2 regions of the Streptomyces sp. NPDC007991 genome follow, and region 1 is predicted to be linked to the other one. Evidence: riboswitches for the same ligand, from Rfam matches in the RefSeq annotation. Region 1 holds a riboswitch; the other holds the start of a gene.

What was found. Region 1 has a riboswitch for S-adenosylmethionine ahead of thrC (threonine synthase). Riboswitches for the same ligand answer to the same signal wherever they lie in the genome.
Positions count from the first base shown of each region.
Region 2: it holds a riboswitch for S-adenosylmethionine, as region 1 does, so the genes downstream of both, ACFZDA_RS23205 (aminotransferase class V-fold PLP-dependent enzyme) here and thrC (threonine synthase) in region 1, are expected to answer to the same signal.

Region 1 is NZ_JBIBJD010000003.1:166,988-182,378, reverse strand. Features, by position in the region: gene ACFZDA_RS09260 (hypothetical protein) at 1-211, shown strand, start outside; gene ACFZDA_RS09255 (carboxylesterase family protein) at 213-1,769, opposite strand; gene ACFZDA_RS09250 (NADH:flavin oxidoreductase) at 1,874-3,004, opposite strand; gene groL (chaperonin GroEL) at 3,183-4,805, opposite strand; gene ACFZDA_RS09240 (cold-shock protein) at 5,147-5,350, opposite strand; gene ACFZDA_RS09235 (ubiquitin-like small modifier protein 1) at 5,798-6,073, opposite strand; gene thrC (threonine synthase) at 6,204-7,490, opposite strand; SAM riboswitch class I at 7,509-7,664, opposite strand; gene ACFZDA_RS09225 (glucosyl-3-phosphoglycerate synthase) at 7,845-8,789, shown strand; gene ACFZDA_RS09220 (trehalose-6-phosphate synthase) at 8,863-10,251, shown strand; gene otsB (trehalose-phosphatase) at 10,258-11,106, shown strand; gene ACFZDA_RS09210 (DUF3263 domain-containing protein) at 11,113-11,358, opposite strand; gene ACFZDA_RS09205 (extracellular solute-binding protein) at 11,394-12,647, opposite strand; gene ACFZDA_RS09200 (ROK family protein) at 12,781-13,722, shown strand; gene nagA (N-acetylglucosamine-6-phosphate deacetylase) at 13,722-14,957, shown strand; gene ACFZDA_RS09190 (hexose kinase) at 15,081-15,391, shown strand, end outside.
Region 2 is NZ_JBIBJD010000008.1:3,588-18,978, reverse strand. Features, by position in the region: gene ACFZDA_RS23255 (NlpC/P60 family protein) at 1-461, opposite strand, end outside; gene ACFZDA_RS23250 (NYN domain-containing protein) at 707-2,056, opposite strand; gene ACFZDA_RS23245 (hypothetical protein) at 2,091-2,330, opposite strand; gene ACFZDA_RS23240 (rhomboid family intramembrane serine protease) at 2,490-3,242, shown strand; gene ACFZDA_RS23235 (Lrp/AsnC family transcriptional regulator) at 3,239-3,520, shown strand; gene ACFZDA_RS23230 (small secreted hydrophilic protein) at 3,618-3,944, shown strand; gene ACFZDA_RS23225 (ATP-binding protein) at 3,868-5,385, shown strand; gene ACFZDA_RS23220 (winged helix-turn-helix domain-containing protein) at 5,382-6,041, shown strand; gene ACFZDA_RS23215 (SLC13 family permease) at 6,177-7,592, shown strand; gene ACFZDA_RS23210 (glycerate kinase) at 7,605-8,813, shown strand; gene ACFZDA_RS23205 (aminotransferase class V-fold PLP-dependent enzyme) at 8,768-10,135, opposite strand; SAM riboswitch class IV at 10,270-10,386, opposite strand; gene trpD (anthranilate phosphoribosyltransferase) at 10,461-11,525, opposite strand; gene ACFZDA_RS23195 (cytochrome b N-terminal domain-containing protein) at 11,662-13,284, opposite strand; gene ACFZDA_RS23190 (Rieske 2Fe-2S domain-containing protein) at 13,281-14,354, opposite strand; gene ACFZDA_RS23185 (c-type cytochrome) at 14,351-15,163, opposite strand; gene ACFZDA_RS23180 (heme-copper oxidase subunit III) at 15,241-15,391, opposite strand, start outside.

The DNA.
Region 1 (15,391 bases):
GCTGCCGGAGCTGTGGACCGGCCAGACCTGGCAGCTGTGCGGCACCCCGCGCCGGGACCGCCGCGAGGCCGAGCTGTACATCGCCGCCCAGCGCAAGGCTCCCCGGGCCGCCATGGCGTACCGGCTGGTGCACGAGTTCACCGACTACGAGGTGCTGCGCGTGTGGGGGACACCGGTCAGGGTCGACATCGAGCCGATGGGCAACCTGTAGCTCACAGCAGGGGCAGGGCGGAGAAGTCGTGGCCCTCCCACAGCCGCCGCGACGTCTCCTCCGGGTACGCCCGCACCGTCGGCTCCGCGTCCAGCACCTGCACCAGCCGCTCCGTCTCCTCGTACGCCGGCCAGCCAGGGTCCCCCGTCCTCGCGAACGCCGTCCAGGACGACCGGAAGCGCGACGACAGCGCCTCGGCCTCGGCGGACGGCTCCGTGCCCGCGAACAGCAGGGCCCCGAGGTCCGCCCCGTACGTGCCGAACAGCAGGGGGATGTCCAGGCCGTGGCAGGCGCCCAGCGCGCCGCCGCTGCCCGGGGCCGGCCAGGTCAGCTCGTAGACGTGCGCCCGTCCGCCGCCGGCGCGCTGCGCCTCGGCCAGGTGCAGGGAGGGCATGGCGAACAGCCAGTCCGTCTGGACGCGTTCGTACAGTTCGCCGGGGGTCGCGTCGGGGAAGGCCGTGCGGTAGTCCCGCTCGCCGTCGGGGCCGGGGGCGAAGAGGCGGAGGGCCGCCGTCGCCCGCTCCTCGGATATCTGGCCCAGCTGTCCCGCCATGGCGACGAAGAGGCGGTACTCGTCGCGGTTGTGGCCGACGATCAGGTCGATGTCCTTGGCCGCGCCGGCCGCCAGCGCCTGCCAGGGCGTGACCGGCAGGACCTCGCCGTCGACGACCGGCGAGAAGGGCGTGACCGTCGGCGCCGCCTGGCCCCAGCGGTCGACGTACCCGGCCATCTTGGCGCTCAGCGACTCACCCGCCGAGGTCAGTTCGCGCGGCGGGATCGTCGCCAGGTCGGCGACCGTGGGACGCAGTCCCGCCTCCGCGGCGAGCGCGGCACCGATGTCACGGGCCAGTGCGTCGGAGAAGAACGTCCCCGGCACGCTCTGCGCGATCGCCCGCCGGAACAGGCCGGTCGCGCTCGGCATGGAGAGCAGCGAGGCGACCGAACCGGCACCGGCCGACTCACCGAAGACCGTGACCTGGCCGGGGTCGCCGCCGAACGCCTCGATGTTGTCCCGGACCCATTCGAGGGCGGCCACCTGGTCGAGCAGCCCGCGGTTGGCGGGAGCGCCCTCGATGTACGCGAAACCCTCCATGCCCACGCGGTAGTTGAGCGACACGACCACCACGTCGCCGTCGGCCGCGATGCGCCGGGCGTCGTAGCCGGGGCTGCCGGCGTGGCCGAGCTTGTAGGCGCCGCCGTAGATCCACACCATCACCGGGCGGCGGGCGCCCCGGTCGGGTGCGGGAGTCCAGACGTTGACCGTGAGCCACTCGTCGCCCTCGGGCACGTCGATCAGGCCCGGTCCGGCCAGGTTGCCGAGGTCCTGCGGGGGCGGCGGGCCGAAGGCGTAGGCGTCCCGTACGCCGTCCCAGGCGAGGGCGGGGCGCGGTGCCTGGAACCGGGCCTCGCCCACGGGGGGCGCGGCGAAGGGGATGCCGCGGTAGACGGTGAGGCCCTCCTCCGTGCGGCCGCGTACCGCACCGGCGGTGGTGCGCACCACCGGTGCGGGCTGCCCGGCCAAGGGGCCGGTCGGGGGGTGGGACTCGGTCGTCGTCATCTCTGGAGCTCCTCACGGGGTGCCGGTGAACAGGCGCTCCGCCAGTGTCCTTGACTGACGCAAGGGAAACCAGGGCGGCCCGGGTGCGGACCGCCCCCGGGGGATCAGCTGAGCGTCTTCAGCGCCGCCGGGTCGTACGGCGCCAGCTCGTCGAAGCGGCCGGACAGCACCTTCTGTGCCCACTGCGGGTCCTGGAGCAGGGCGCGGCCCACGGCGACCATGTCGAACTCGTCGCGCTCGAAGCGGTCCAGGAGGTTGTCGAGGTCGCCGACCTCGGCGCCCTCGCCTTGGAAGGACTTGAGGAAGTCGACGCCGCTCAGGCCGACCGAGCCGACGGTGATGGTCGGCTTGCCGGTGAGCTTCTTGGTCCAGCCGGCCAGGTTGAGGTCCAAGTCGTCGAACTCGGGCACCCAGTAGCGGCGGGTGGAGGCGTGGAAGGCGTCGACACCGGCCGCCGCGAGCGGGGTCAGGATGGCCTCCAGTTCCTCGGGCGTCTCGGCGAGGCGGGCGTCGTAGGCCTCCTGCTTCCACTGCGAGTAGCGGAAGATGACGGGGAAGTCGGCGGAGACGGTCTCGCGGACGGCCGCGACGATCTCCGCCGAGAACGCGGCACGGGCGACCGGGTCGCCGCCGTAGGCGTCGCCGCGGCGGTTGGTGCCCTCCCACAGGAACTGGTCGAGCAGGTAGCCGTGGGCGCCGTGGATCTCCACGCCGTCGAAGCCGATGCGCTCGGCGGCGGCCGCGGCCTCGGCGAACGCGCCGATGACGGCGTCGATGTCGGCCTGGGTCATGGCCTTGCCGGTGGGTTCGGTGGCGCCGATGCGCAGACCGGAGGGGCCGACGGCCGGGGCGTCCGCGACCGGGGGCTCGCCCTGGTTGCGGACCATGCCGATGTGCCAGAGCTGCGGCACGATCGTGCCGCCCGCGGCGTGCACCGCCTCGGCGACCTTCGCCCAGCCCGCGAGCTGCTCCTCGCCGTGGAACCGCGGCACGCGGTCGCTCTGCCCGGCCGACTCGTGGCCGACGTAGGTGCCCTCGGTGACGATCAGGCCGACACCGGCTGCGGCACGGCGCGCGTAGTACGAGACGACGTCCTCGCCGGGGATGCCGCCCGGGGAGAACATGCGGGTCATCGGCGCCATCGCGATCCGGTTCGGGACGGTCAGGCCGCCCAGCGATACGGGCCGGGACAGGATTTCGGCGGCGCGGGAGGCGGCGGAGGCGTCGACGGTCACGTGGGGGCTCCTCTTGATACCGGACAGTATGTGCATACGCATAAGACGTACGGTCCAACCATCCGGCCCCGGCCACCTCATCCCGTCCGCACTGTGATCCCGGACACGCCCGAGGGCGGCACCCCCTGTCGGAACAGGGAGTGCCGCCCTCAGCAAGGACGTTGATCGACCAGGTCGATCAGAAGTCCATGTCACCGCCCGGCATGCCGCCGCCGGCGGGCGCGGCGGCCTTCTCCGGCTTGTCGGCGATGACGGCCTCGGTGGTGAGGAACAGCGCGGCGATGGAGGCGGCGTTCTGCAGCGCGGAACGGGTCACCTTCGCCGGGTCGATGATGCCCTCGGCGATCATGTCGACGTACTCACCGGTCGCGGCGTTCAGGCCGTGGCCGACCTGGAGGTTGCGGACCTTCTCCACGACGACGCCGCCCTCGAGACCACCGTTGACGGCGATCTGCTTCAGCGGGGCCTCCAGCGCGAGCTTCACGGCGTTGGCGCCGGTCGCCTCGTCACCCTCCAGCTCCAGCTTCTCGAAGACCTGGGAGGCCTGCAGCAGGGCCACGCCACCACCGGCGACGATGCCCTCCTCGACGGCCGCCTTGGCGTTGCGGACGGCGTCCTCGATGCGGTGCTTGCGCTCCTTGAGCTCCACCTCGGTGGCGGCACCGGCCTTGATGACGGCCACGCCGCCGGCCAGCTTCGCCAGGCGCTCCTGCAGCTTCTCGCGGTCGTAGTCCGAGTCGCTGTTCTCGATCTCGGCGCGGATCTGGTTGACCCGGCCCTGGACCTGCTCGGCGGAGCCGGCACCGTCGACGATGGTGGTCTCGTCCTTGGTGATGACGACCTTGCGGGCCTTGCCCAGGAGGTCGATCGTGGCGTTCTCCAGCTTGAGGCCGACCTCCTCGGAGATCACCTCGCCGCCGGTGAGGATGCCGATGTCCTGCAGCATCGCCTTGCGGCGGTCGCCGAAGCCCGGGGCCTTGACGGCGACGGACTTGAAGGTGCCGCGGATCTTGTTGACGACCAGGGTCGACAGGGCCTCGCCCTCGACGTCCTCGGCGATGATCAGCAGCGGCTTGCCGGACTGCATGACCTTCTCGAGGAGCGGCAGCAGGTCCTTGACGTTGCTGATCTTCGAGTTGGCGATCAGGATGTACGGGTCGTCGAGGACGGCCTCCATACGCTCCATGTCGGTGGCGAAGTACGCCGAGATGTAGCCCTTGTCGAAGCGCATACCCTCGGTGAGCTCCAGCTCCAGACCGAAGGTCTGGGACTCCTCGACGGTGATGACGCCTTCCTTGCCGACCTTGTCCATCGCCTCGGCGATGAGCTCGCCGATCTGGGTGTCGGCGGCGGAGATGGAGGCCGTGGAGGCGATCTGCTCCTTGGTCTCGACGTCCTTCGCCTGCTCCAGCAGGGCGGCGGAGACGGCCTCGACGGCGCGCTCGATACCGCGCTTGAGGGCCATCGGGTTGGCACCGGCGGCTACGTTGCGCAGGCCTTCCTTGACCAGGGCCTGGGCGAGCACGGTCGCGGTGGTCGTACCGTCACCGGCGACGTCGTCCGTCTTCTTGGCGACTTCCTTGACCAGCTCGGCGCCGATCTTCTCGTACGGGTCCTCGAGTTCGATCTCCTTGGCGATGGACACACCATCGTTGGTGATCGTGGGGGCGCCCCACTTCTTCTCGAGGACGACGTTGCGGCCCTTGGGGCCGAGCGTCACCTTGACGGCGTCCGCGAGCTGGTTCATGCCGCGCTCGAGGCCGCGCCGCGCCTCCTCGTCGAACGCGATGATCTTGGCCATGTGAAGTGGTCCCTCCAGGACTGGGGGTGATTACTTCGGACCGCGCCCGCGCCCGCGACGGACGGCTCGCCGACCTCGTGGTTCCTTCCCACCCGGCCTGCGGGCCTCACCGACCCGGTCCTTACGTTGTCACTCTCACCTTCAGAGTGCTAACGCAATGATTAGCACTCGGGCATGGCGAGTGCAAGCGACTCCCACGGTTCGGGCGGGCGCTCAGCCTCCGGCGAACAGGGCGCACCCGGCTCGGCCCGCAGGCCACGGGCAGGCCGAAGGGCCCGCACCCCGGGGGGTGCGGGCCCTTCAGAGAAGACCGGTCGCTTGCGCTTGGTCGTGGTGCGCGTTCAGGCAGAGACGCGAACCATGTCGGCCTGCGGTCCCTTCTGGCCCTGCGAGATCTCGAACTCGACCCGCTGGCCCTCTTCCAGGGTGCGGTAGCCGTCCATCTGGATCGCACTGTAGTGGACGAAAACATCCGCACCACCGTCGACCGCGATGAAGCCGTACCCCTTCTCCGCGTTGAACCACTTGACGGTGCCCTGAGCCATGCCTAACTCCCCTATTACTGGCCCTTGCACAGATCCACACTTCGCGGACCCGGGTCAGACCTCACCCCCCACGGTTGGGGGCGTGCGCCGGAACGCGTCGACCGCGGCCGAATGTATCTGTCCAACTGCCGTCTGCAACAGGTCAATCGGACGAGAATTCTGGACGCGCGGGGTCCGGAATGTAGGGAGAATTCGCCAGACTTCAGGGCAAGTCGGGCCACACAAAAGGAACGAAAGCCGCGAAAGATACACACACTTTGGCTACATCTTGTCGGGCGCGCGGCGGGAATCCAGGGCTCCCGATCGGGAGATCGGCGCTGCGTTCCCCAACTGTACCGCGCTCAATCACACAGAATTGCCCCCTCCGCTTCTCTCACGGAGGGGGCAATTCGATGAACTCTCAGTGACCGCCGTTACCGAAGGTAACAATCAAGCCGGTCGACCGGTTCAGCCACCCGCGACGGCGGGGATGATCGACACCCCGGCGCCGTCCGGCGTCGCCGTCTCCAGACCCTGCTCGAACCGCACGTCGTCGTCGTTGACGTACACGTTGACGAACCGGCGCAGCTTGCCCTGGTCGTCCAGCACCCGGGCGGCGATCCCGGTGTGGTTCTTCTCCAGATCGGCGATGACCTCGCCGAGGGTCGCCCCCTCGGCGGCGACCTCGGCCTGCCCGCCGGTGTAGGTACGCAGGATGGTGGGGATACGAACGGTGACGCTCATCGGGGTATGACCTCCGGTTTTGATTGAAGCTACGGCTGGGGGCGCACCTAGGGGCGCGGGGCTGTGTCGATGTTCGGCTCCGCCGCGTGGGCGCGACCAGCCCCGTCCGGCCCGCAGCAAGTACGAAGCCCTAAACGAGCCCCGCCTCACGGAACGAATCCAGGTTGGGACGAATGGTCGCAGTAAGCCCCGTCCCGGCCACCGCATCCAGCGTCTTCAGACCATCCCCCGTGTTCAGCACCACGGTCGTCAACGACGGGTCGAGCACCCCGTTCTCGATCAGCTTCTTCGCCACGCCCACGGTCACCCCACCGGCGGTCTCCGCGAAGATGCCCTCGGTCCGGGCGAGAATCTTGATCGCGTCGACGACCTGCTCGTCGTTGACGTCCTCCACCGCACCACCCGTACGCCGCGCGATGTCGAGCACGTACGGCCCGTCCGCCGGGTTGCCGATCGCCAGCGACTTGGCGATCGTGTCCGGCTTCTGGGGGCGTACGACGTCGTGCCCGGCCTTGTACGCCGTCGACACCGGCGAGCAGCCCTCGGCCTGCGCGCCGAAGATCTTGTAGGGCTTGTCCTCGACCAGCCCGAGCCTGATCAGCTCCTGCAGCCCCTTGTCGATCTTCGTGAGCTGCGAGCCGGAGGCGATCGGCACCACGATCTGGTCGGGGAGCTGCCAGCCGAGCTGCTCGCAGATCTCGTACGCCAGGGTCTTGGAGCCCTCCGCGTAGTACGGCCGCAGGTTGACGTTGACGAAGCCCCAGCCCTCGCCGGCCGGGTCGCCGATCAGCTCGGAGCAGAAGCGGTTCACGTCGTCGTAGTTGCCCTGGATGCCGACGAGCTCGCCGCCGTAGACCGCGGCCATGACGACCTTGCCCTGCTCCAGGTCGTGCGGGATGAACACGCAGGAGCGGAAGCCGGCGCGGGCCGCCGCGGCGCCCACGGCACCGGCGAGGTTGCCGGTGGAGGAGCAGGACAGCGTGGTGAAGCCGAAGGCGCGGGCGGCCTCCAGGGCCTGGGCGACGACCCGGTCCTTGAAGGAGTGCGTGGGGTTGCCGGAGTCGTCCTTGATGAAGAGCTTGCCGGCGTCGACACCCAGCTCACGCGCGAGGTTGTCGGCCTTGACGAGCTGGGTCCAGCCCGGGTTGATGTTCGGCTTCGTCGCCACGTCGGCCGGGACCGGCAGCAGCGGGGCGTAGCGCCAGATGTTCGCGGGTCCCGCTTCGATCCGCTTGCGGAGTTCCTCGGTGTCGTAGGCCGAGAAGTCGTAGGCGATCTCCAGCGGGCCGAAACACTCCTCGCACGCGAAGACCGGGCCGAGGGGTACGCGGTGGCCGCACTCGCGGCAGCTCAGGGCGGCGGCGGGGCCGAGGTCTACGGTGGAGTCGGTGGTGCTTGCAACAGTCTGCACAGCCATGTGAGGCGAGGCCCTTTCTCCTCATCTTCCTCACGACGCATCTCGCCGTGAGACGGATTTGGCACCTTCCCGAGCCGGGAGCCTCGCGGAGCGGTCGACAGTGACCTACGAGTATCGGCTGGAGGGTTGCCGGGGCTTCATCGGGCCGTATCCCTCTGCCCCTCTGGATGAGCTGTATTCGGTTGTAAACAACGGCTGACCCCGGACATGCGATGGTCATCCGCGTTGTTCAAGACTGTAACCGACGACCAGGACAGTTGAGATAGTCGTCCGAACCGCGAGATGACTGTACCCGTCAGCCGCTACCGCGGCGGGCAGTCCGTCCCGCCGAGAGTACGCAGAGGAGCCGCCACGGTGCTGGAAGAAGTCGAGCGCTGGCTGAGCACCCGGTCCTGGTCAGCGACCGATCGTCCGCTCCACCAGATCCTGGCCGCCAAGCAGCGCACGGGCCAGACGGTGAGTGTGGTGCTGCCCGCGCTCAACGAGGAGGAGACGGTCGGTGACATCGCCGCGATCATCCGCCATGACCTGATGCGGCAGGTGCCGCTCGTCGACGAGCTGGTCGTCGTCGACTCGGGGTCGACCGACCGCACGTCGGAGGTGGCCGCCGCCGCGGGCGCGACGGTGGTGCACCGCGACGAGATCATCCCGCGGATCCCGGCCGTGCCCGGCAAGGGCGAGGTGCTGTGGCGCTCGCTGCTCGTCACGCGCGGGGACATCGTCTGCTTCATCGACGCGGACCTGAGGGACTTCTCGTCCGAGTTCGTCTCCGGGATCGTGGGCCCGCTGCTCACCGACCCGGACGTCGCCCTGGTGAAGGGCATGTACGACCGTCCGCTCGGCGGGGCGGCCGGGCAGGGCGGCCGGGTCACGGAGCTGATGGCCCGCCCGCTGCTCAACATGCACTGGCCCCAGCTGGCCGGGTTCGTGCAGCCGCTCGGCGGCGAGTACGCGGCCCGCCGCTCGCTGCTGGAGCAGCTGCCGTTCCCGGTCGGCTACGGCATCGAGCTGGGCATGCTGGTCGACGCGCTGCACCTGGTGGGCCTGGACGCCCTCGCCCAGGTGGACGTCGGGGTGCGCAAGCACCGGCACCAGGACGGCCAGGCGCTGGGCCGGATGGCCGCCGCCATCTACCGCACGGCCCAGCTGCGGCTGGCCCGCGGGCATCTGATCCGGCCGTCCCTGACGCAGTTCGAGCGCGACGGCGACGGCTTCGAGCCGCGCACGTACTCCGTGGACACCGAGGAGCGTCCGCCGATGGCGGAGATCGCCGAGTACCAGGCGCGGAGAGCGGCCTGACCGGGGTCGTTTTCGGCCGGATGGGGCGGGGCCGCACGTTTGAGCGTTTCCGGGCCGGGCTAGGTTGAGGCGTATGGCTTCGACGTACGGTGCTGCACAGGTGCTGGTGGCGTCCAACCGCGGTCCTGTTTCGTACGCGGTGGGCGAGGACGGTTCGCTGAACGCCAAGCGGGGCGGCGGCGGACTGGTCTCGGGCCTGTCCGCGATCGGCTCGGACGCCGACGCGCTGTGGGTGTGCTCGGCGCTGTCCGACGGCGACCGCGAGGCGGTCCGGCGGGGCGTCGGCGAGGACGGCGTGCGGATGCTGGACATCCCGGCCGACGTGCACGCCGACGCGTACAACGGCATCGCCAACTCGGTGCTGTGGTTCGTGCACCACATGATCTACCAGACGCCGCTGGAGCCGGTCTTCGACGCGGAGTTCCGGCGCCAGTGGGCGTCCTACGAGACGTACAACCGGGCGTTCGCCGAGGCGCTGGCCGAGGAGGCGGCACGGGGCGCGGCGGTCGTGGTGCAGGACTACCACCTGACGCTGGTGCCTGGCATGCTCCGCGAGCTGCGGCCGGACCTGAGGATCGGCCACTTCTCGCACACGCCGTGGGCGCCGCCCGAGTACTTCCGGATGCTGCCGGACGACGTGGCCGGGCAGGTGCTGCGCGGCATGCTGGGCGCGGACCGGCTGGGCTTTCTCACGCGGCGCTGGGCCGACGCGTTCACGGCGTGCGCCGAGCAGTTCGCCGGCGGGCTCGGGGGCACGCGGATCGGCGTGCACGGGCTGGGGGCCGACGCGGACTTCCTGCGGAAGCGGTCGCACGAGCAGGACGTCGAGGAGCGGATGGCCGCGCTCCGGGAGGAGATCGGCGAGGGCCGCCGCACCATCGTGCGGGTCGACCGCACGGAGCTGTCGAAGAACATCGTGCGCGGCCTGCTGGCCTACCGCCGGCTGCTTCAGACCCACGCCGAGTGGCGCGAGCGCGTGGTGCACGTGGCCTTCGCGTATCCGTCGCGCCAGGACCTCGCGGTGTACCGGGAGTACACGGCCGAGGTGCAGCGGGTCGCGGAGGAGATCAACGCCGAGTTCGGGACGCCGGGATGGACCCCGGTCGTCCTCAACCTCAAGGACGACTTCGCCCGCTCCCTGGCCGCGTACCGGCTGGCCGACGTGGCGCTCGTCAACCCCATCCGGGACGGCATGAACCTCGTCGCCAAGGAGGTCCCGGTCGTCTCCGACGGGGGCTGCGCCCTGGTGCTGTCGCGGGAGGCCGGGGCGTTCGAGGAGCTGGCCGAGGACGCGATCGCGGTGAACCCCTACGACGTCACGGGCACGGCGGCGGCCCTGCACGAGGCGCTGTCGATGCGCCCGGAGGAGCGGGCCGAGCGCAGCAAGCGCCTGGCCGCGGCGGCGACGGCACTGCCGCCGGCGCAGTGGTTCCTGGACCAGCTCGACGCGTTGAGGGGCTGAGCGCCGATGACCGGTCCCACGGACTCCCCGCTGCCGGTGCCCGCCACGAAAGCCGGGCAGGAGGGTCTGGACGCTCTTCTGACCCGCCCGGCGACGGCCTTGATCGGCCTCGACTTCGACGGGACGCTCGCGCCGATCGTGGCCGACCCCGAGCAGGCCCGGGCCCACCCGGACGCCGTCCCCGCGCTGGCCGCGCTCGCGCCGAAGGTGGCCGCCGTGGCGGTGATCACCGGGCGGCCCGCCGAGGTCGCCGTACGCAACGGCGGCTTCGCAAACGCCCCGGGCCTGGAGCACCTCGTGGTCCTCGGCCACTACGGCGCCGAGCGCTGGGACGCCCGCACCGGCGAGGTCAGCGCCCCCGAGCCGCATCCCGGCGTCGCCGCCGTCCGCGCCGAGCTGCCCGAGCTCCTCGAACGGCTCGGCGCGTCGCAGGGGACCTGGATCGAGGACAAGGGCCGGTCCGTGGCGGTGCACACCCGCCGGGCCGCCGACCCGCAGGCCACGCTGGACTCCCTGCGCGAGCCGCTCGCCGGCCTGGCCGGCCGGCACGGCCTGATCGTGGAGCCCGGCCGCATGGTCCTCGAACTGCGCCCGCCCGGCATGGACAAGGGCGCCGCCCTCGCCGGGTTCGCCCGGGAGATCGGCGCCGGGTCCGTCCTCTTCGCCGGCGACGACCTGGGCGATCTGCCCGCCTTCTCGGCCGTCGACACGCTCCGCTCGGACGGCACCCCGGGCCTGCTGGTGTGCAGTGGCAGCGACGAGGTGACCGAGCTCAGGGAGCGGGCGGACGTGGTGGTGGACGGCCCGGAGGGTGTCGTACGCCTGCTGAGCGAGCTGGCGGACCGGCTGCCGTAAGGCCTGTCAGCGCTCCGCCCGGCGCCTCTCGCGGATCCGCCGCAGCCGGTTCACCGTCACCGGGTCGTGGGCCAGGGCCCGGGGGTCGTCCAGCAGGGCGTTGAGGAGCTGGTAGTAGCGCACGGGGGCGAGGCCCAGCTCCTCCCGTATGACCCGCTCCTTCGCGCCAGGCCCGGAGAAACCGCGGCGTTCGAGCGCGAGGATGTCCCGCTCCCTGCGCCCGAGCCGCTCGTCGCCCGTGTCCTCGTCCATGCCAGGCACCGTAACGCCCGCCACCGACAGCGGGTCTACTCCCCGCTCTCCGCCCGGGTCGCCACGGTCTGGAGGTGTCCCAGGACGCCCGTGGGGCTGCCGGTTGGGGCGACGGCCTTGCCGATCTGCTTCTTGACCTCGGCGCTGACGTCGGCCCAGGAGGTCTTGCCGACCGGGTAGAGCTCGGAGGCCACCAGCTCCTCCAGGAACGGCCTGAGGTGCCGGTCCTTGCCGGAGGCGGCCATGGTCCGGGAGGCGGATCCGGTGACCGGCAGCAGGTCGTACTCGCGGGAGAAGGCCAGCACGTTCTTCTCGCTGTAGACGAAGTCGAGGAAGTCGCCGACCTGGTCGCGGTGGCCGTTCTTGCGAAAGGCCGTCATCCAGTCGGCGACACCGAGCGTGGACTTGCTCGGCCCCTCCTTGCCCGGGGTCGGCACCATGCCGTACTCGACGCCGCGCTTGGCGGCCATCTTCATCAGGGAGGGGTGGCCGTTGAGCATGCCGACCTGGCCCTTGGCGAAGGCGGCGAACGCGGCGGCCCGGTTCAGCGCGCCGGGCGCGACCGGCCCGGTCAGGTCCTTGGCGACCAGTTCGTTCTTCAGCCAGGAGAAGGTGTCGATGTTCTCCGGGGCGTCGATGCCGTAGCTGCCGACCGTGTCGGTGTAGCCGCCCCCGCCGCTGAGCATCCACTGCAGGGTCTCGGCCTGCGCCTCCTCCGGGCCGAGGGGCAGCGCGTAGGGGTACTTCACGCCCTCTTCCTTCAGCGCCTCGGCGTCGTCGGCCAGGTCGTCCCAGGTCTTGGGCGGGGTGATGCCGGCCTTGGCGAAGAGGGTCTTGTTGTAGAAGAGCACGCGGGTGGAGGAGGCGAACGGCATGCCGTACTGCACGCCCTTGACCTGTCCCGCGGAGGCCAGCTGCCCCACGAAGTCGGCCTGCACGGGTATGGAGAGCAGGTCGTCGGCCTTGTAGAGCTGGTTCTGCGCCGCGTAGTCGGCGTAGGCGCCGATCTGCGCCATGTCCGGCGGGTCACCGGCGGCGACCATCTCCCTGACCTTGCGGTCGACGTCGTTCCAGGAGTAGACGCTGACGTCGATCCTGACGCCGGGGTGGCCGGCCTCGTACTCCTCGACCAGCTTGTCCCAGTATTTCCGGGAACTGTTGGCCGCGCTGTCGCCGTAGTCGGCGGCGACCAGCTTCAGGGTCACGTCGGCGGAGCCACCCGTCACGCCACAGCCGCCGAGGACCGCCGTCATGCCCAGTGCGGACACCACCGCGATCGTTCCTGCCATCCGCCGCCGCTGCACCGCTGCTCTTCCCCAACCCTGGCGTGACCGCCACCGAAAGTTTCCGATATTCGGAACAAGGTCTACACCACGCGAGTGGACTAGACCTCTTGCGGGTCCCCGGGTCACACTGTTCCCCGTGAGACATGTCATCGCCCTCGACGTGGGCGGCACCGGGATGAAGGCCGCTCTGGCCGGCCCGCGGGGCGAGCCGCTGCACCGCGCCCGCCGGGCCACCGGACGCGAGCACGGACCGGACGCCGTGGTCGAGGGCATCCTCGACTTCGCCGCCGAGCTGCGCGCCTACGGCGCCGAGCACCTCGGCACGCCCGCGTCGGCCGCCGGGGTGGCCGTGCCCGGCATCGTCGACGAGGCGCGGGGCGTCGCCGTCTACGCGGCGAACCTCGGCTGGCGCGACGTCCCCCTGCGCGACCTGCTGGCGGAGCGGCTGGACATCCCGGTCGCCCTCGGCCACGACGTGCGCACCGGCGGCCTCGCCGAGGGCCGGATCGGCGCGGGCCGGGGCGCGGACCGGTTCCTGTTCGTCGCGCTGGGCACCGGCATCGCGGGCGCCATCGGCGTCGACGGCCGGGTCGAGGCGGGCGCTCACGGCTTCGCGGGCGAGATCGGCCATATCGTCGTACGCCCCGGCGGGACGCCGTGCCCCTGCGGGCAGCGCGGCTGCCTGGAGCGCTTCGCGTCGGCGGCGGCGGTGAGCGAGGCGTGGGCAGCGGCCTCCGGCACCCCGGGCGCGGACGCCGCGGACTGCGCGAAGTCGGTCGAGTCGGGGGATCCGAGGGCTCGGGCGGTCTGGCAGGACGCCGTGGACGCTTTGGCCGACGGCCTGGTCACGGCCCTGACTCTGCTGGATCCCCGCACCCTGATCATCGGCGGCGGGCTGGCGGAGGCGGGAGAGACGTTGTTCACGCCGCTGCGGGAAGCCATCCGTCGCCGCATCACCTTCCAGAAACAGCCGTCACTCGTCCCCGCGGCGCTGGGGGACACAGCCGGATGCCTGGGCGCCGGGCTCCTGGCCTGGGATCTCCTCGACCGAACCGACCGTATGGAGGTAACTCCCTGATGACCGATGCCCCAGGGGCGCGGGACAGCGTCGATATGCGGCTCCGCCGCGGGGCGCGACCAGCCACATCGCACCCGCACCCCGCAACGGCCGGACACCCCACGGTCCTCACCGGCGCAACAGTCGTCCTCCCCACAGGAACCGTCGAAGACGGCCGCCTGACCATCGACGGCACCCGCATCACCGGCACAGCACCGGAAAACGCCCAGGCCGTCGACCTGACAGGCCACTGGCTGATCCCCGGCTTCGTCGACATCCACAACCACGGCGGCGGCGGAGCCTCCTTCACCTCCGGCTCGGTCGAGGACATCCTCAAGGGCATCCACACCCACCGCCTGCACGGCACGACGACCCTGGTCGCCTCGACCGTCACCGGCGACATGGACTTCCTCACCCAGCGCGCGGGCCTGCTGAGCGAACTGGCCGAGCAGGGCGAGATCGCCGGCATCCACTTCGAGGGCCCGTTCATCTCCCCCTGCCGCAAGGGCGCGCACTCCGAGGCACTGCTGCGCGACCCGGACCCGGCGGAAGTCCGCAAACTGATCGACGCGGCCCGGGGCAGGGCGACGATGGTCACGCTGGCCACGGAACTACCCGGCGGCATCGACTCCGTACGCCTCCTGGCCGAACACGGCGTGATCGCGGCGATCGGCCACACCGACGCGACGTACGAGCAGACGGTCGAGGCCATCGACGCGGGCGCAACGGTCGCCACCCACCTCTTCAACGCGATGCCGCCGCTCGGCCACCGCTCCCCCGGCCCGATCGCCGCGCTCCTGGAGGACGACCGGATCACGGTCGAGCTGATCAACGACGGCACGCACCTGCACCCCGCCGCGCTCCAGCTGGCGTTCCACCGCGCGGGCGCGGACCGGGTGGCGTTCATCACGGACGCGATGGACGCGGCCGGTTTCGGCGACGGACGCTACTGGCTGGGCCCGCTGGAGGTGGAGGTCGCGGAGGGCGTGGCCCGCCTGCTGACGGACGGCACGATCGCCGGTTCGACGCTCACCCTGGACCGCGCGTTCAAGCGGGCGGTCACGGTCGACGGCCTGTCCGTCGAGGACGCGGTGACGGCCCTCTCGGCCACCCCGGCCCGGCTCCTCGGCATGGACGACCGGATCGGCTCCCTGGAGCCCGGCAAGGACGCGGATCTGGTGCTTCTGGACGCGGACTACGAGCTCAAGGGCGTGATGCGCCGGGGCGAATGGCTGGTCGGTCCTCAACTGCACTGACCCATCCGGCCGTAGGGAGACGGTGGCCGACTCCAGGACTGGGCCGACCGCCGTCTCTTTGGCATGATCGGACTAACTGAACGTTCACGGCGGCAAGCGCATTCTCGGGGGAGGTCGGCCCAGGTGATCCTCACGGTCACGCTGAACACCGCTCTCGACATCACCTACCGCGTCCGGTCCCTGAGGCCGCACGCCTCCCACCGCGTCTCCGAGGTGACGGAACGCCCCGGCGGCAAGGGCGTCAACGTGGCCCGGGTGCTCGCCGCGCTCGGGCACGAGGTGACGGTGACCGGTTTCACGGGCGGGGCGACGGGGCGGGTCGTGCGGGAGCTGCTCGCGGCGGTGCCGGGCGTGGTGGACGCGCTGGTCCCGGTCTCGGGCGCGACCCGCCGCACGATCGCCGTGGCCGACGAGCAGACCGGCGACACGACGCA
Region 2 (15,391 bases), on a different contig from region 1:
TCGCGCTGCTTCTCCTGGACCTTCTTCAGCGCCTCGACCTGCTGGCTGCTCAACTGGTCGAGCGTGGAGGCCTTGTCGAGGTAGTCCTCCGGGTCCGCGGAGAGGAAGAGCTGGACGGAGGGGTCGATGGAGCCGGTCCGGTACTGCGACGCGGCCGCGAGGCCCAGGCTGTCGCGCAGCTCGTTGAGCTCCTCCTGGCCGCGGGCGACGTTGTCCTGGATGGTGGAGATCTCCTTCTGGAGCTTCTCCTGCTTCTCCTTGGCCCCGTTGTACTTCTCGGTGGCCTGCTCCGCCTGCTCGTAGAGCTTGTCGACCTTGGCCTTGACCTCGTCCTTGCTCGGCTTCTCGCTGGGGGCGGCGTTGGCGGCCTGCGAGCTGAAGGCGACGGCAGCGGCGGCGGCGGTGGTCAACACGGTCACACGTGCGCGGCTCGGCTGCTTGGGACGACGGTGGGACGCCACGGGTGAAAAGCTCCTTCTGGCCCCTCCGCCGTCTCTCCCGATGAGTGATCACCCGAGCGGAGGTTCGGCCCGACCCTAGTGACCTTCCTGTGATCAGTTCAAATCCTCAGCTGAAAAATTGCGTCACGGTGAGCCATCTTTTCACCTTGACTCACAGGCGGTGAGTCACACTTGACGCAACGTGGCACACAGGCGCCATCAATTCGGGCATCGAGCCCGTAAGTTACGAACGGCGTGAATGACCGCTAGCCCCGCGAAAGGCGCTTCAGCAGCATCGCCGAGGCCACCGGGCGGGCGCCCGCGCGGGCCACGCCGTCGGCGACCTCGCGGTCGGTGGAGGCGACGATCACCGGCCGGCCGGGCGGTTCGGCGCGCACCAGCTGGCGGATCAGCTCGTCGGCGGTGACGCCCGGCTTCGAGAACAGCACCCGGACCCCGCGCGGCGGCGCGAGCAGGACCGGCGCGGCCAGTTCGGCCCCGTCGAAGACGCACGTGACCTCGGCGCCGCTCTGCGCCGCGAGTTGCGAGAGCTGCCCCAGCAGCCGCAGGCGCTGCTTCTCCAGCGGCATCTGCGGATAACCCGTTTTGGTGACGTTGTAGCCGTCGACGACGAGATGGGCCTGCGGCAGCGCCAGCAGCTGGTCGAGGACCTGCGGGTCGTCCTCGGACAGGGCGCGGGCGGCGATGTCCTTGGGGCTCATCCGGCCCGGCTCGACGGCGTCCACGGTCTCGGCGGGCCGCACGGACACCGGCGGCAGGGCCAGTTCGCGCCGGAGCCCCTGGGTGGCGTCCAGCAGGGTGTCCAGCAGCAGCCGTACCCGCATGTCCTCGACGCTGCGGCCCTCGCGCGCGGCCCGGCGCGTGGCCTCCAGGGCGGCCTCGGTCTCCCCCAGCCGGGCCTTGAGCCGCCGGCTCTCGCTCTCGGCGGCGGACACCTGGGCCTGCCCCTCGGCACGGACGGCCTCGATCTCGCCGTGCGCCTTGCGCAGGGCGGCCTGGCCGCGCTTGACGTCACTGAGGGCGGCACGCAGTTTGCGGTGCAGCGACTCGGCTTCCTTCTTGGCCGAATCCAGCTCCGTGCGCAGCCGCTCCGTCTCGGCCCTGGTGTGGTCGCGGGCCCGGGCCAGCTCGGTGCGCAGCCGCTCCAGCTCGGCCCGGTTCTCCTCGTCGGCCCGCTCGGCGTCGGCCCGCTGGGCCTCCTCGCCGGCGGCGGTCACGAGCTTCACCCAGCCGAGGGGCCGCAGTACGTAGGCCGCGGCCGCCACGTCGAGCGGGTCCGCGGCCGGGGGCGGGGAGCCTGAGTCGAGGGCGCCGGTCAGTTCCGGCTGGGTCTCTCTGAGCTTCTCCCCGATGCGCTGCCGGAACAGCGGGTCGGTCTCCAGCGCCGCGGCCATGGCGTTGCCGGCGAACTTGGCCCGGCGGTTCGGGGCGAACCGGGCGTACTGCCTGAGCTGCGCGGGCAGCTCCCCGACCGTCAGCGAGCCGAAACCGTCGGAGACGATCTGCACGACCCTGCGGCGCACGCCGTCGGGCAGCGGACGGTCGAGCACCTCAGCGGCGCCGTCGCCCGGCCCCCCGCCTGTGGTCTCCACCATCCGTCACACCCCAATTCCGTGCGGGGCCCCATCCTCAGGAGCCGGCACCCGGCCTGTCCACGAGTTCCACCTGGTCCATCGCGTTGCACCAGCGGCAGCGCACCGACTCGATGGTCTCACTGAGCACCTCGCGCTCCTCGACCTTCGGCTCTCCGGCCAGGTCGAGGTGGACGTACTCGACGACCTTCGACGAGCGGGTCACGTCGAACCTCGTGAGGTTGCCGCAGAGGGTGCAGCGCCACCGCGTCTCGGCGGTCGGCAGGGGAACCGTCATCGTGGCCTGTTCTCTTTCCTTCTAGTGTCCGTGACGCCACCGGCATCCCCGGTGCGTGTGGCTCGTAACCCTACGGCCTGGCGGGTCCCCGCCGCCCACGCGTCCACGGCGGCGAGGCGGTCTGTGACGTTGCGTCCGGTTACGTCATGCTCTGTAGCCATGATCAGCAAGTGGAGTGCGCCGATCGTCCGGGCCGGCCGATGGGTCCGGGGGTCGTCGGCGCCGGTGACGTACGCACTGATCGCCCTGTGCTGCGCGGTCTTCCTGGCCGGCCCCGCCTCGGGGCTCGGTCCGGCGTACGGCACGGGCGACGAGCTGCTCGCCGCGCAGCGGGCCTATTTCCGGCGCTGGGGCGTGATCCCCGCAGAACTGTTCGAGGGGTCCGCCGGACCGGCCCTCACCCCGGCGACGGCCCTCTTCGTCCACGGCAGCTGGGTGCACCTGCTCGGCAACATGCTCTTCCTCTACGTCTTCGGGGCGATGACCGAGGAGCGGATGGGCCGGGTGCAGTTCACCCTGTTCTACGTCGGCTGCGGCTATCTCGCCCTGCTGGGCTACGCCGCCGCCAACGCGGACTCCGCGCAGTCCCTGGTCGGCGCCTCGGGGGCGATCTCGGCGGTCCTCGGTGCGTTCCTCTACCTGTTCCCCCGGGCCCGGGTGACCAGTCTCCTGCCGTTCCTGTTCTTCCTGCCGGTGCGCTTCCCGGCCTGGGTCGTGCTGCCGTTCTGGGCGGCGCTGCAGTGGCTGGCCGCCGGGCGGGCCCCGGACGGGCCGGGCGTGGCCTACCTCGCCCACCTGGTGGGCTTCGGCCTGGGCTTCGCCTACGCCTCGGTCCGCTACGGCCGTCCCACCAGCCCTACTAGAGTGAAGCCCGCCCCTGCTCCGGCCCCCGAGGGAGAGAACCAGCCGTGATCACCGCGATCGTCCTCATCAAGACCAGCGTGGACCGGATCCCCGAGATCGCGGAGTCGATCGCCGCGCTGGACAACGTCAGCGAGGTCTTCTCCGTCACCGGCACCTACGACCTGATCGCGATGGTCAGGGTGAAGGACCACGAGGACCTGGCGGAGGTCATCCCGGGCCGGATCAGCAAGATCCCCGGGGTGGAGGGGACCGACACGCACGTGGCGTTCCGTACGTACTCGCAGCACGACCTGGAGGCGGCGTTCTCCATCGGCCTGGACAACTAGGGCGTGTCCGCGAAGTCCCGCCTGCCGGACCCCGGATGAAGAGATCTTCATCCGGGGTTCATCATGCGCCCCGGGTTCCGTCCGCAGGATCGGGCACATGGCATTCTCCCGTCGTATGGCCGCCCTCTCCGCGGTCGTGCTGATCCCGCTGGGCATCGCCGCGACCAGTTACGCCCTCGCGGACAGCCCCGAGGCGCCCAAGGTCCCGTCCCAGCGGGTGGAGCTGGACCGCAGCACACCGCCCCCCACCTCCACGATCAGCCCCACGCCGAAGCCCACCCCGAAGCCCACGCCGGGCGACGAGGTCGTCTCGCGGCCCCCGGTGACCGACAGCTCAGCGAGTGACGATGACGACGACGACCGCGGCCGGGGAACCGGGGACGACGGGCCGGGCGACGACGACGGCGCCGGCTCCGACAACTGACCCGCGCCGCCGGCGGGTCTCCGCCCGGGTCCGCATCCTGCTCTGGCTGCTGCTCGTGATGGCGGTCGCGCTCGCCACCGTCGCCATGACCACCCGCTCGTTCCTGCTGCGGGACGTCGACAACCGGATCAACGGCCTGCTCGCCCAGGAGACCGGCGAGTTCGCCAACTTCGAGGAGCGGGGCGGGGATCCGCGCACGGGCCGGCCGTTCACCGACGCGGACCGGCTGCTGACGGTGTTCCTGGAACGGCAGAACCCCGACGCGGACGAGGAGCTGATCGGTCTGGTCCGCGGGGCGGACGGCACGCCCCGGCAGATCCGCCAGCGGCACGACCTGCCCGTCGCCCTGCCCCTGCACGAGGATCCCGCCGCCAGACGCGGCATCTTCGAGTCGGCCGCGTCCTCAGGCGTGCTGCACCGGCCGGAGGGCGAGATCCGGTGGGCCAAGGTCACCGTGGCCCAGCAGGGCCGGGAGCCGGACGCCGCGTTCGTCGTCGCCTTCCACCCCCAGCGCGAGCTGGCCCGCGTGAACAGCGTGTTCCGCACGCTGCTCGTCATCTCCGGAGTCGCCCTGCTGCTGACCGTCGGTATCGCCTGGGCGGTCGCCGGGCGGATCCTCAAGCCGGTGCGGGTGGTGCGCACCGCGGCGGCGCAGCTCACCGAGCAGGACCTCACCCAACGGATCCCGGTGCACGGCAACGACGACATAGCGGCCCTCGCCGAGACGTTCAACGGCATGCTCGACCGGCTGGAGCGGGCGTTCGCCGCCCAGCGCGAGTTCGTCGACGACGCGGGACACGAGCTGCGCACGCCCATCACCATCGTGCGCGGCCACCTGGAGGTGATGGGCGACGACCCGGCCGAACGCGAGGAGACGGTCCGGCTGGTGACCGACGAACTGGACCGGATGAGCCGCATCGTCGAGGACCTGCTGCTGCTCGCCAAGGCCGAACGCCCCGACTTCGTCTCCCCCGAGCCGGTCCAGGTCGCCGAACTCACCGCCGACGTCTACGTCAAGGCCCGCACGCTCGGCGACCGCGACTGGCAGCTCGCCGAGGTCGCCGACCTGGAGGCCGGGCTGGACCCGCAGCGGATCACCCAGGCGATGGTGCAGCTCGCGCAGAACGCCGTACAGCACACCACCTCCGGCCAGACCATCCGCATCGGCTCCCGCACCGACGGCCGGCACCTGGAGCTGTACGTCGCCGACTCGGGGCCGGGTGTGCAGCCCCAGGACACCGAGGTGATCTTCGAGCGCTTCCGGCGCGGCACGGCCCGCCGCGGCGCCCGGGGCTCCGGCGCCGGGCTCGGGCTGTCCATCGTCAAGGCGATCGCCGAAGGCCACCGAGGGCACGTACGGCTGCGCGACACGCCCGGAGGCGGCGCCACCTTCGCCCTCGTCCTGCACGCATCCCGGGCACCGGAAGGGGACCCCACGTGAACCGCATCCTCATCGTCGAGGACGAGGAGCGCATCGCCTCCTTCGTGGAGAAGGGCCTGCGCTCCAACGGCTTCACCACGACCGTCGTCACGGACGGCGACGCGGGCTGTGAGTACGCCCTGACCGGCGGCTTCGACCTCGTCGTCCTGGACATCGGGCTGCCCGGCCGGGACGGCTTCACGATCCTGCGCGAGCTGCGCGAGGCGCGGGTGACGGTGCCGGTGATCGTGCTGACCGCGCGGGACTCCGTACGGGACACGGTGGCCGGGCTGGAGGGCGGCGCCGACGACTGGATGACCAAGCCGTTCCGCTTCGAGGAGCTGCTGGCCCGGGTGCGGCTCAGGCTCCGCACGGCCGCGCGGGCGCCGGAGGTGACGGTACTCAGGTCGGGCTCCCTGAGCCTCGATCTCCGTACGCGGCGTGCCCGGTCCGGGGAGCGGACGGTGGATCTGACGGCCCGTGAGTTCGTGCTGCTGGAACTGTTCCTGCGGCATCCCGGGCAGGTGCTGTCCCGGGAGCAGATCCTGTCCCATGTGTGGGGGTACGACTTCGATCCGGGGTCCAACATCGTGGACGTGTACGTGCGCACGCTGCGGAAGAAGCTGGGGGCGGAGCGGGTGGAGACGGTGCGGGGGATGGGGTACCGGTTGCCGTAGCGGCACTCGGGCGCCGTTGCGGGGTGCGGGTTCGTTGTGGTTGTTCGCGCGGTTCCCCGCGCCCCTGAACGCATGTGAAAACTCCTTCATGTGAGGCTCATGGTCGGCTCACCGCCGCCGCGGATCCTCGATGACGTGACATGGAACCCCCGAGCTCTCACCGCCCTCTGCGTGGCGCTGTCGCTGTGCGCCCTGCTCGCGGTCCCCCAGAACTTCCCGGGACTGAGTGGCGACGCCCGTCTCACGCTCGTCGTGTTCGTGCTGGCGACCTGCGCCTGGATCGGGACGCCGATCGACGACACCTATATCGCCCTGGGCGCCGGGCTCGCCCTCACGGTGACCGGGGTGATCAGCAGCGACACCCTCTTCGGCACCCTCGGGGACGCCACGGTCTGGCTGCTGATCTGCGCGTTCGTACTGGCGGCCGCGGTGAGCCGGACCGGGCTCGCCGGGCGGGCGGCGGTGTTCCTGGTCAGCGGGGCGCGCACGGTACGGCAGCTCGTGCATCTGACGACGGCGGCCCTGGTCGTCACGGCGTTCGCGGTGCCCGCCACCTCCGGCCGGGCCGCGCTCGCGCTGCCGGTGTTCCTCGCGCTCGCCAAGGTCCTCGCCGACCGGAAGCGACTGGTCGTGATGCTGGCGCTGCTGTTCCCGACCGTGATCCTTCTGTCGGCGGTGGCGACCCTGATCGGTGCCGGCGCGCATCTGATCACCGTGTCGGTGCTGTGGGAGGCGACCGGGCAGCACATCGGCTTCACACAGTGGCTGCTGCTGGGACTGCCGCTGGCCGTGGCCTCCTCGCACCTGGCCGCCGAGCTGGTCCTGTTGACGACGACCCGGCGCTCGGACCGCCGCGGGCCGGTCCACATCACGCCCGAGGAGATCCAGCGACACAGCGAGCAGCCGGTGACCGGCCCCTGGAGCCAGGCCGAGAAGCGCTGCGCCCTGCTCATGGCCACGGTGGTGCTGCTGTGGTGCAGCGAGCCGCTGCACCGGGTGCCGCCCGCGCTGGTGGCGCTGACCGGCGCCGTCATCGCCTCCTCGCCCGCCCTGGGCACCGTACGCCTGAAGGACGCGCTGAAGACCGTCCCCTGGTCGCTGCTGCTGTTCATGGCGGCGACGATGGCGATGGGCGTCGCGCTCGCCGACTCCGGAGCGGCGAAGTGGCTGGTCTCCGGACTGCCGACGGGTGGTACCCCGGTGGTGTTCCTGGCGGTCGTGATCGCGGTGAGCACGGCGGCCCACCTGGTCCTCCAGTCCCGCTCGGCCCGCTCCTCGGTCCTGGTCCCGCTCGTCGTGGCCGCCTCCGTCGGCGTCGGGGTCAACCCGGTCGCCGCCGCGCTCGCCTCCACCGCCGCCGCCGGTTTCTGCCACACGCTGCCCGCCTCCGCCAAGCCGGTCACGCTCTTCGCGCAGGTCCCCGGCACCCCCACCTACACCCCGCCCGACCTGCTGCGGCTGTCCGCCGTCCTGGCACCGCTGACCGCCGCGCTCGTCCTGCTCTTCGCCGTCGCGGTGTGGCCGCTGCTCGGCGTGTCCGTCACCCGTTAAGGAGCCCCATCCATGCTGACCCGTGTCGTCGTAGCCCCCAGCGGCTTCAAGGAGTCCCTGTCCGCCGAGGCCGCCGCCGAGGCCATCGCCACGGGCGTGCGCCGGGTCCTGCCCGGCGCCGAGCTCGACCTCGTCCCGCTGGTGGACGGCGGGGAGGGCACGGCCGTCGCCCTGGCCGCCGCGACCGGGGGGCGGCTCGTCACCGCGCCCGCCACCGGCCCGGTCGGGGAGACCGTCGCCGCCCACTTCGCCCTCCTGGGCGACGGGGACACCGCCGTGGTGGAGATGGCGGCGGTCGCCGGCCTCTCCCTCGTCCCGCGCGACCTGCGCGACCCGGGCGCCACCACCACGTACGGCGTCGGCGAACTGATCCGTTCCGCGCTCGACCGGGGCGTGCGGCGGATCCTCGTCGGCTGCGGCGACTCGGGCACCTCCGACGGCGGCGCGGGCGCGCTCCAGGCGCTCGGGGCCCGGCTGCTGGACGAGCAGGGCGAGGAACTCCCGTTCGGGGGCAGGGAGTTGACGCGGCTGCACCGCATCGACTCCAGAGGCCTGGACGCCCGCCTGGCTGAGGTGGAGCTGCTCGTCGCCTGCAACCCGTTCAACGTGCTGTGCGGTGAACGGGGCGTGGCCCGGGTCTTCGGCCCGCAGAAGGGTGCGACGCCCGAGCAGGTCGAGCAGTTGTCGGCCGGACTGGAGAACTGGGCCTTCGTCCTCACCCGCGATGTCGCCGTCCCGGACACCGATCTCCGGTACGGTCCCGGAACCGGGGCCTCCGGCGGGCTGGGCGCCGGCCTCGCCGCCCTCGGCGCCCGGCTCCTGCCCCGCTTCGACGTACTGCTGGACCACCTCGACCTGGACGCCCGGCTGGCCCGTGCCGACCTGGTCGTCACCGCCGAGGGCGCCCTGGACCACCAGACGCCGCGCGGCAAGGTCCCCGCCGAGGTGGCCCGCCGGGCCAAGCTCTACGGCCGCCCGGTCCTGGCCCTGGCGGGCACGCTCGGCGAGGGCGCGCACGAGGTGCCGGGCGTGGACGCCTGCCACGGCATCCTGCCCGCCCCGATGGAGCTGGCCGAGGCACTGCTGCGCGCGAGCGAACTGCTCACCGACGCCACGGAACGCGCCCTGCGGATGATCGTCCTCGGCACTCGGCTCCCCCTGACCCTCAACGCGGTTCAGGCGGAGGTGTCCGGCACGCAGCGCCCGTCCTCCGTGCGGTAGTTCCACCGCGCCCCGTCCGTCACGAGCTCCCGCACGGCCCGCACGAACCGCTCCACGTGCTCGTCCGGCGTGCCCGCGCCGAAGCTGACCCGGATGGCGTTGAGGGACTTCTCACCGGGCGCGGCATCGGGCGACCCGCACTCGCCCTGCGTCTGCGGGTCGCTGCCGAGCAGTGTGCGCACCAGCGGGTGGGCGCAGAACAGCCCGTCCCGCACGCCGATGCCGTACTCGGCGGAGAGCGCGGCGGCGAAGTGCGAACTGTTCCAGCCCTCGACGACGAAGGAGAGCACACCGACGCGCGGGGCGTCGTCCCCGAACAGGGACAGGAACCGCACCTGGGGGACGTCGGCGAGCCCCTGGCGCACCTTCCCGACCAGGTACTGCTCACGGGCGACGAGCGTGTCGAAGCCGGCCTCGGTCAGCGCCTTGCAGGCGGAGGCGACGGCGTAGGCGCCGATGACGTTGGGCGATCCGGCCTCGTGACGGGCGGCGCCGTCGTGCCACTCGACGTCCACTCCCCCGTCCGTGCGCCGGGTGACCTTGCGGCTGGCGCCGCCGCCCGCGAGGTACGGCTCGGCCTCGCGCAGCCAGTCGGCCCGCCCCGCCAGCACCCCGGAGCCGAAGGGCGCGTAGAGCTTGTGCCCGGAGAAGGCGACCCAGTCGACGTCGAGGTCCTTGACGGACACGGGGTGGTGCGGGGCCAGCTGGGCGGCGTCGAGCACGATCCGGGCGCCGTGCGCGTGCGCGGCCGCCGCGAGTTCCCGTACGGGCCACAGCTCGCCGGTGACGTTCGAGGCTCCGGTGACGCAGACGAGGGCCGGGCCGTACGGGTCACGGCCGGCGAGGGCGCGCTCCAGGGTCTCGACGGCCTCGCGGGGGCTGCGCGGGGCGTCGAGGTACGTGACGCGGGCGTCGCGCCAGGGCAGCAGGGAGGCGTGGTGCTCGGTCTCGAAGACGAAGACCTGGCAGCCGGCCGGGAGCGCGGCGGCGAGCAGGTTGAGGGAGTCGGTGGTGGACCGGGTGAAGACCACCTGGTCACCGCCCCGGCAGTCGAGGAACTCCGCGACGGTCCTGCGGGCGTTCTCGAACAGGTCGGTCGACAGCTGGGACAGGTACCCGGCTCCGCGGTGGACACTGCCGTAGTACGGCGCGTAGGCGGCGACGTCGTCCCAGACCCGCTGGAGCGCCGGGGCGCTGGCGGCGTAGTCGAGCGCGGCATAGGTGACCTCGCCGCCGGTGACGAGCGGGACGGTGACGTCCCGGCCCAGAACGGGCAGGGGGGCGCACACGGACGGGTCGGCGGCGACAGTGAAGACGGACATGGGTGAACTCCCGTGAAGGCAGGTGGAATCCGCCCGCGAGCGCTTACGGCTCCAAGCGGGGGGTGAAGGAAAGAGGGATGCGGAGGCGGGGCTCTGCGGCCCTATCGCATTCGCTGGTTCACGAGAGACTCCTCGTCACGCGCTTGCCACAGACCTCGCTGCCTGCGGCCTGGTCTTCACCCGGGGCACCCCGCCACGGACGGAGGGTTGCCGGACAGTCGGCCGGGGCCTCATGACTGTCACTCATGACCTGATCAGGAACGTATGCGAAAAGATCGGCGTCCCGCAACCCGAGTCCGGATCGCGGGACGCCGTACGGAATCCGCTACGCGTTGCTCGCGGCCACCCAGCGCTCCAGCGTCCGCTTCGCCGCCCCCGAGTCGATCGACTCGGCCGCCTTCGCCATCCCGGCGCGGAGCTGCTCGGCCAGCGGGGCTGCGGTCGGCTCCAGGGCGACCAGCGCCGCCGCCGAGTTCAGCAGGACCGCGTCGCGCACCGGGCCCGTCTCGCCGTCCAGCAGACGGCGGGCGACCTCCGCGTTGTAGGAGGCGTCGGCGCCGCGCAGGGCCTCCACGGGGACGAGTTCGAGGCCCGCGTCGCGCGGGTCGAAGGCCTCCTCGGTCACCTTGCCGTCGTGCACGACCCACACTCTGGACGTGGCGGTGGTGGTCAGTTCGTCGAGGCCGTCGTCGCCCCGGAAGACCAGGGACGAGTGGCCGCGCTCGGCGAAGACGCCCGCGACGATCGGTGCCATGCGCGGGTCGGCGACACCGACGGCCTGGGCCCGCACCTTCGCGGGGTTGGTCAGCGGACCGAGGACGTTGAAGATCGTCCGGATGCCCAACTGGCCGCGGGCCGCGCCCACATGGCGCATCGCCGGGTGGAACTTCGCCGCGAAGCAGAAGGTGATCCCGGCCTCCTCGGCGACCTGGGCCACCCGGTGCGTCGGCAGCTCCAGGTTGACGCCGAGCTTCTCCAGCACGTCCGACGCCCCGGACGCCGAGGACGCCGCGCGGTTGCCGTGCTTGACGACCTTCGCGCCCGTGCCGGCGATGACGATCGCCGACATCGTGGAGATGTTGACCGTCTTCGCCCCGTCGCCGCCCGTGCCGACGATGTCGACGGCCGGACCGGGAACCTCGATCACGTTCGCGTGCTCGTACATCGCCCGGACGAACCCGGCGATCTCCTCGACGGTCTCGCCCTTGGCCCGCAGCGCCACCACGAGTCCGGCGATCTGGGCGTCCGTCGCCTCGCCGCGCATGATCAGGTCCATCGCCCACGCGGTGTCGTCGGCGGTCAGGTCCCGGCGGTCCAGCAGACCGTTCAACAGCAGGGGCCAGGAGCGGCCCGCCGCGGTGTCGCCTCCAGCGGGGGTCACAGCGCTCATAAGCCGCTCCAGGGTCAGGCGTCCCGCACTACGGGACGACAGTCTCAACGAGGTCCACCCTATCCAGCCCCGGGCACCGCGAAGGGCCCCGTCCGAACACCGGACGGGGCCCTTGTGTGGCGTGGCGAAGCAGTGATCAGTGGTGGCCGTGGCCGCTCGTGATCTCCCGGTACTCCTCGGCGGTCGGCTTCGGGATCTGGGCTCCCTCGCCGTAGTAGGAATCGCTGAGCTTGGCGCGCAGCTTCTCGGAGCCCTTCACCTTGCGCTCGACACCGTTCTCGTCGACCGTCGGGCCGATCTCGACCGGCTGGTACTGCTCGTGCGCCGTGAGCGTGTACATCTGCTCCTGGCTGAGCGGCTCGTGCACCTCGATGAACTCACCGTGCGGCAGGCGCTTGATGATGCCCGACTCGCGGCCGTGCAGCACCTTCTCCTTGTCCCGGCGCTGGAGGCCGAGGCAGATGCGCTTGGTGATGATGAAGGCGACGACCGGTCCGAGGAAGAACCCGATCCGGACGAACCAGGTGACCGAGTTGATCGACAGATGGAAGTGGGTGGCGACGATGTCGTTGCCACCGCCGATCAGCATGATCATGTAGCCGGTGACCCAGGCGACACCGAAGGCGGTGCGCGTCGGGGCGTTGCGCGGCCGGTCCAGGATGTGGTGCTCGCGCTTGTCCCCGGTGACCCACGACTCGATGAACGGGTAGAGGGCGATGATCCCGAGGAACAGACCGAAGAGGACCAGCGGGATGAACACGCCCAGGACGAGCGTGTGACCCCAGAGGTTGATCTCCCAGCCCGGCATCGCGCGGACCAGACCCTCGGCGAAGCCCATGTACCAGTCGGGCTGCGCGCCCGTCGACACCTGGTCGGGCCGGTAGGGGCCCAGCACCCAGATGGGGTTGACGGTCACGAGGCCGGCGATGGCCGCGATGACACCGAAGACCAGGAAGAAGAAGCCTCCGGCCTTGGCCATGTAGACCGGCAGCAGCGGCATGCCGACCACGTTCTTGTTGGTCCGGCCGGGACCCGCGAACTGCGTGTGCTTGTGGTAGAAGACCAGGATCAGGTGGCCGACCACGAGCCCGAGCATGATGCCCGGCAGCAGCAGGATGTGGATCGAGTAGAACCGGGCGACGAAGTCGGTCCCCGGGAACTCCCCGCCGAACAGGAACATCGAGATGTACGTGCCGACGATCGGCACGGACAGGATCGCGCCCTGGGTGAAGCGGACACCGGTGCCGGAGAGCAGGTCGTCCGGGAGCGAGTAGCCGGTGAAACCGGTGAACATGCCCAGGACGAACAGCAGGAAGCCGAACAGCCAGTTGATCTCGCGCGGCTTGCGGAACGCGCCGGTGAAGAAGACGCGCATCATGTGCACGAACATGCCGGCGAGGAAGATGATCGCCGCCCAGTGGTGGATCTGCCGGATGAGCAGACCGCCGCGGACGTCGAAGCTGATGTCCAGCGTGGAGGCGAACGCCTCCGACATCAGCTGCCCCTGGAGCGGGACGTAGCTGCCGTGGTACTCCACCTCGTTCATCGACGGGTGGAAGAACAGCGTCAGGTACACACCCGTCAGGATGATGATGATGAAGCTGTAGAGGCAGATCTCACCCAGCATGAAGGACCAGTGGTCCGGGAAGATCTTGCGCATGTTGGCCTTGGCCAGGGAGTAGATCCCCAGGCGGCCGTCGGCCCAGTCGGCGACCCGCTCTCCGGCGGGCGCCTTGCGGCGGTCGTCCTTGTTACTCATCCGCGCTCCCAGAAGGCAGGACCGACGGGCTCTTCGAAGTCGCCGAGCGCCTCGAGGTAGCCCTCGTCGTTCACGCCGATGCGCAGCTGCGGCAGGGCGTGACCGGCGGGACCGAAGATCACTCGGGCACCGTCGGACAGGTCGAAGGTGGACTGGTGGCAGGGGCAGAGCACGTGGTGCGTCTGCTGCTCGTACAGGGAGATCGGGCAACCGACGTGGGTGCAGATCTTCGAGTACGCGACGATGCCCTGGTGCGACCACTCGAGCTCGCGCTTGTCCTTGATGTTCTCCGGCTGGATCCGGACGATCATCAGGGCGGCCTTGGCGATCTCGTTCTGGAAGTCGTGGTCGTGCTCCTCCAGGCCCTCGGGCTTGGCGAAGGTCAGCGAGCCGACCGCGACGTCGGAGGGACGCAGCGGCTCGTTCGTGTTCATGTTGACGAGCAGCTTGCCCCTGGACCAGAGCGTGTGACGCAGCTTGTCCTCGGGCAGCGGGCCGAGGTCGCGCAGCAGCACGACACCGGAGAGCGGCACCAGCGTGAGCGCGCCGAACATGGTGTTGCGGATCAGCTTGCGGCGGCCGAGCGCGGACTCCTTGGCGCCCTGCTTGAAGTCCGCGAAGACCTTCTCGCGCACCTCGGGCTCCGCCTCGATCGGGTGCCGCTCGTCGGCGATCTCCACGTCCGACATCAGGGTGCGGGCCCAGTGGACCGCGCCCGCGCCGATGCAGAACAGCGCGATGCCGAGCGTCAGGCCCAGCGCGAAGTTCAGCGCGCTGATGTGGCCCAGCGGGAAGATGTAGACCGACTTGTCGACCGGGATCGCCACGAACGAGGCGATGAAGGCGATGGTGGCCAGCATCGACACCGTGAACATCAGGGCGACCGAGCGCTCGGACCGCTTGGCGGCCTGCTCGTCGACGTCCTGGATCCGGTGCTCGTGGGGAGGCAGACCCGGGTCGGCGAACGGGTGCTCGTCCGCCGGGGTCAGCGCCCCGTGCTCGTCATGTCCTGCGCTCTGCTCGGACTGCTCGGCAGGCAGGTTCTCTTCTGGAATGTCTTGGCTACTCATGACTTCTTGGCCTTTGCGGTCCGGGCGGCGACCCACACGGCGACGGCGATCAGCCCGCCGAGACCGAAGATCCAGCCGAACAGGCCCTCGCTGACCGGCCCGAGGCCGCCGAGCTCGAGGCCGCCGGGGCTCTCGGACGTGCTGCTGTTGACCGCGTCCAGGTACGCGATGATGTCCTGCTTGTTCTTCTCCGACAGCGTGGTGTCGGGGAAGGACGGCATGTTCTGCGGGCCGGTCTGCATGGCCTCGTAGATGTGCTTCGGGGCGACACCCTCAAGGGTCGGCGCGTACTTGCCGTGCGTGAGCGCACCGCCCTTGCCGGTGAAGTTGTGGCACTGCGCGCAGTTGGTGCGGAACAGCTCACCGCCCTTGGCGATGTCGGCTCCCTGGGGGCCGTACTGCTCCTCGGTCGGGATGGCAGGACCGGCGCCCAGCGAGGCGATGTAGGCCGCGAGCTGGTCGATCTCGGCCTGGCTGTAGATGTTCTTCTTCTTCGGGACCTGCGGGCCCTGGGAGGTGGCGGCCGGCATACGGCCGGTGCCCACCTGGAAGTCGACGGCGGCGGCGCCGACACCCACCAGGCTCGGCCCGTCGGAGGTGCCCTGACCGCCGGTGCCGTGGCAACTGGCGCAGCCGACCGAGTAGAGCTTCTTGCCCTCCTCGATGGTGAGTGACTGGGCGGTTTCGTCGGCCTCAGCCTTGCTCGTGGGTGCGAACACGGCGTACAGCCCCCCGCTGAAGAGCAGCGCGAGGAGTAGGACGACGACCGCCGCCAACGGGTGGCGTCGTCGTGCGGAGAGCTTTTTCACGGATTACCCCGGTGTCAGGATCTTCTGCGTCGGTGCTTCTGGGATGCGTGCCTCGTCGGGCGCGCGCTGCGGTCCCGCTACTTGATCATGTAGATCGTGGCGAAGAGGCCGATCCAGACGACATCGACGAAGTGCCAGTAATAGGACACGACGATCGCGGCGGTCGCCTGCTCGTGGGTGAACCTCCGGGCCGCGTAGGTCCGGCCCAGGACCAGCAGGAAGGCGATG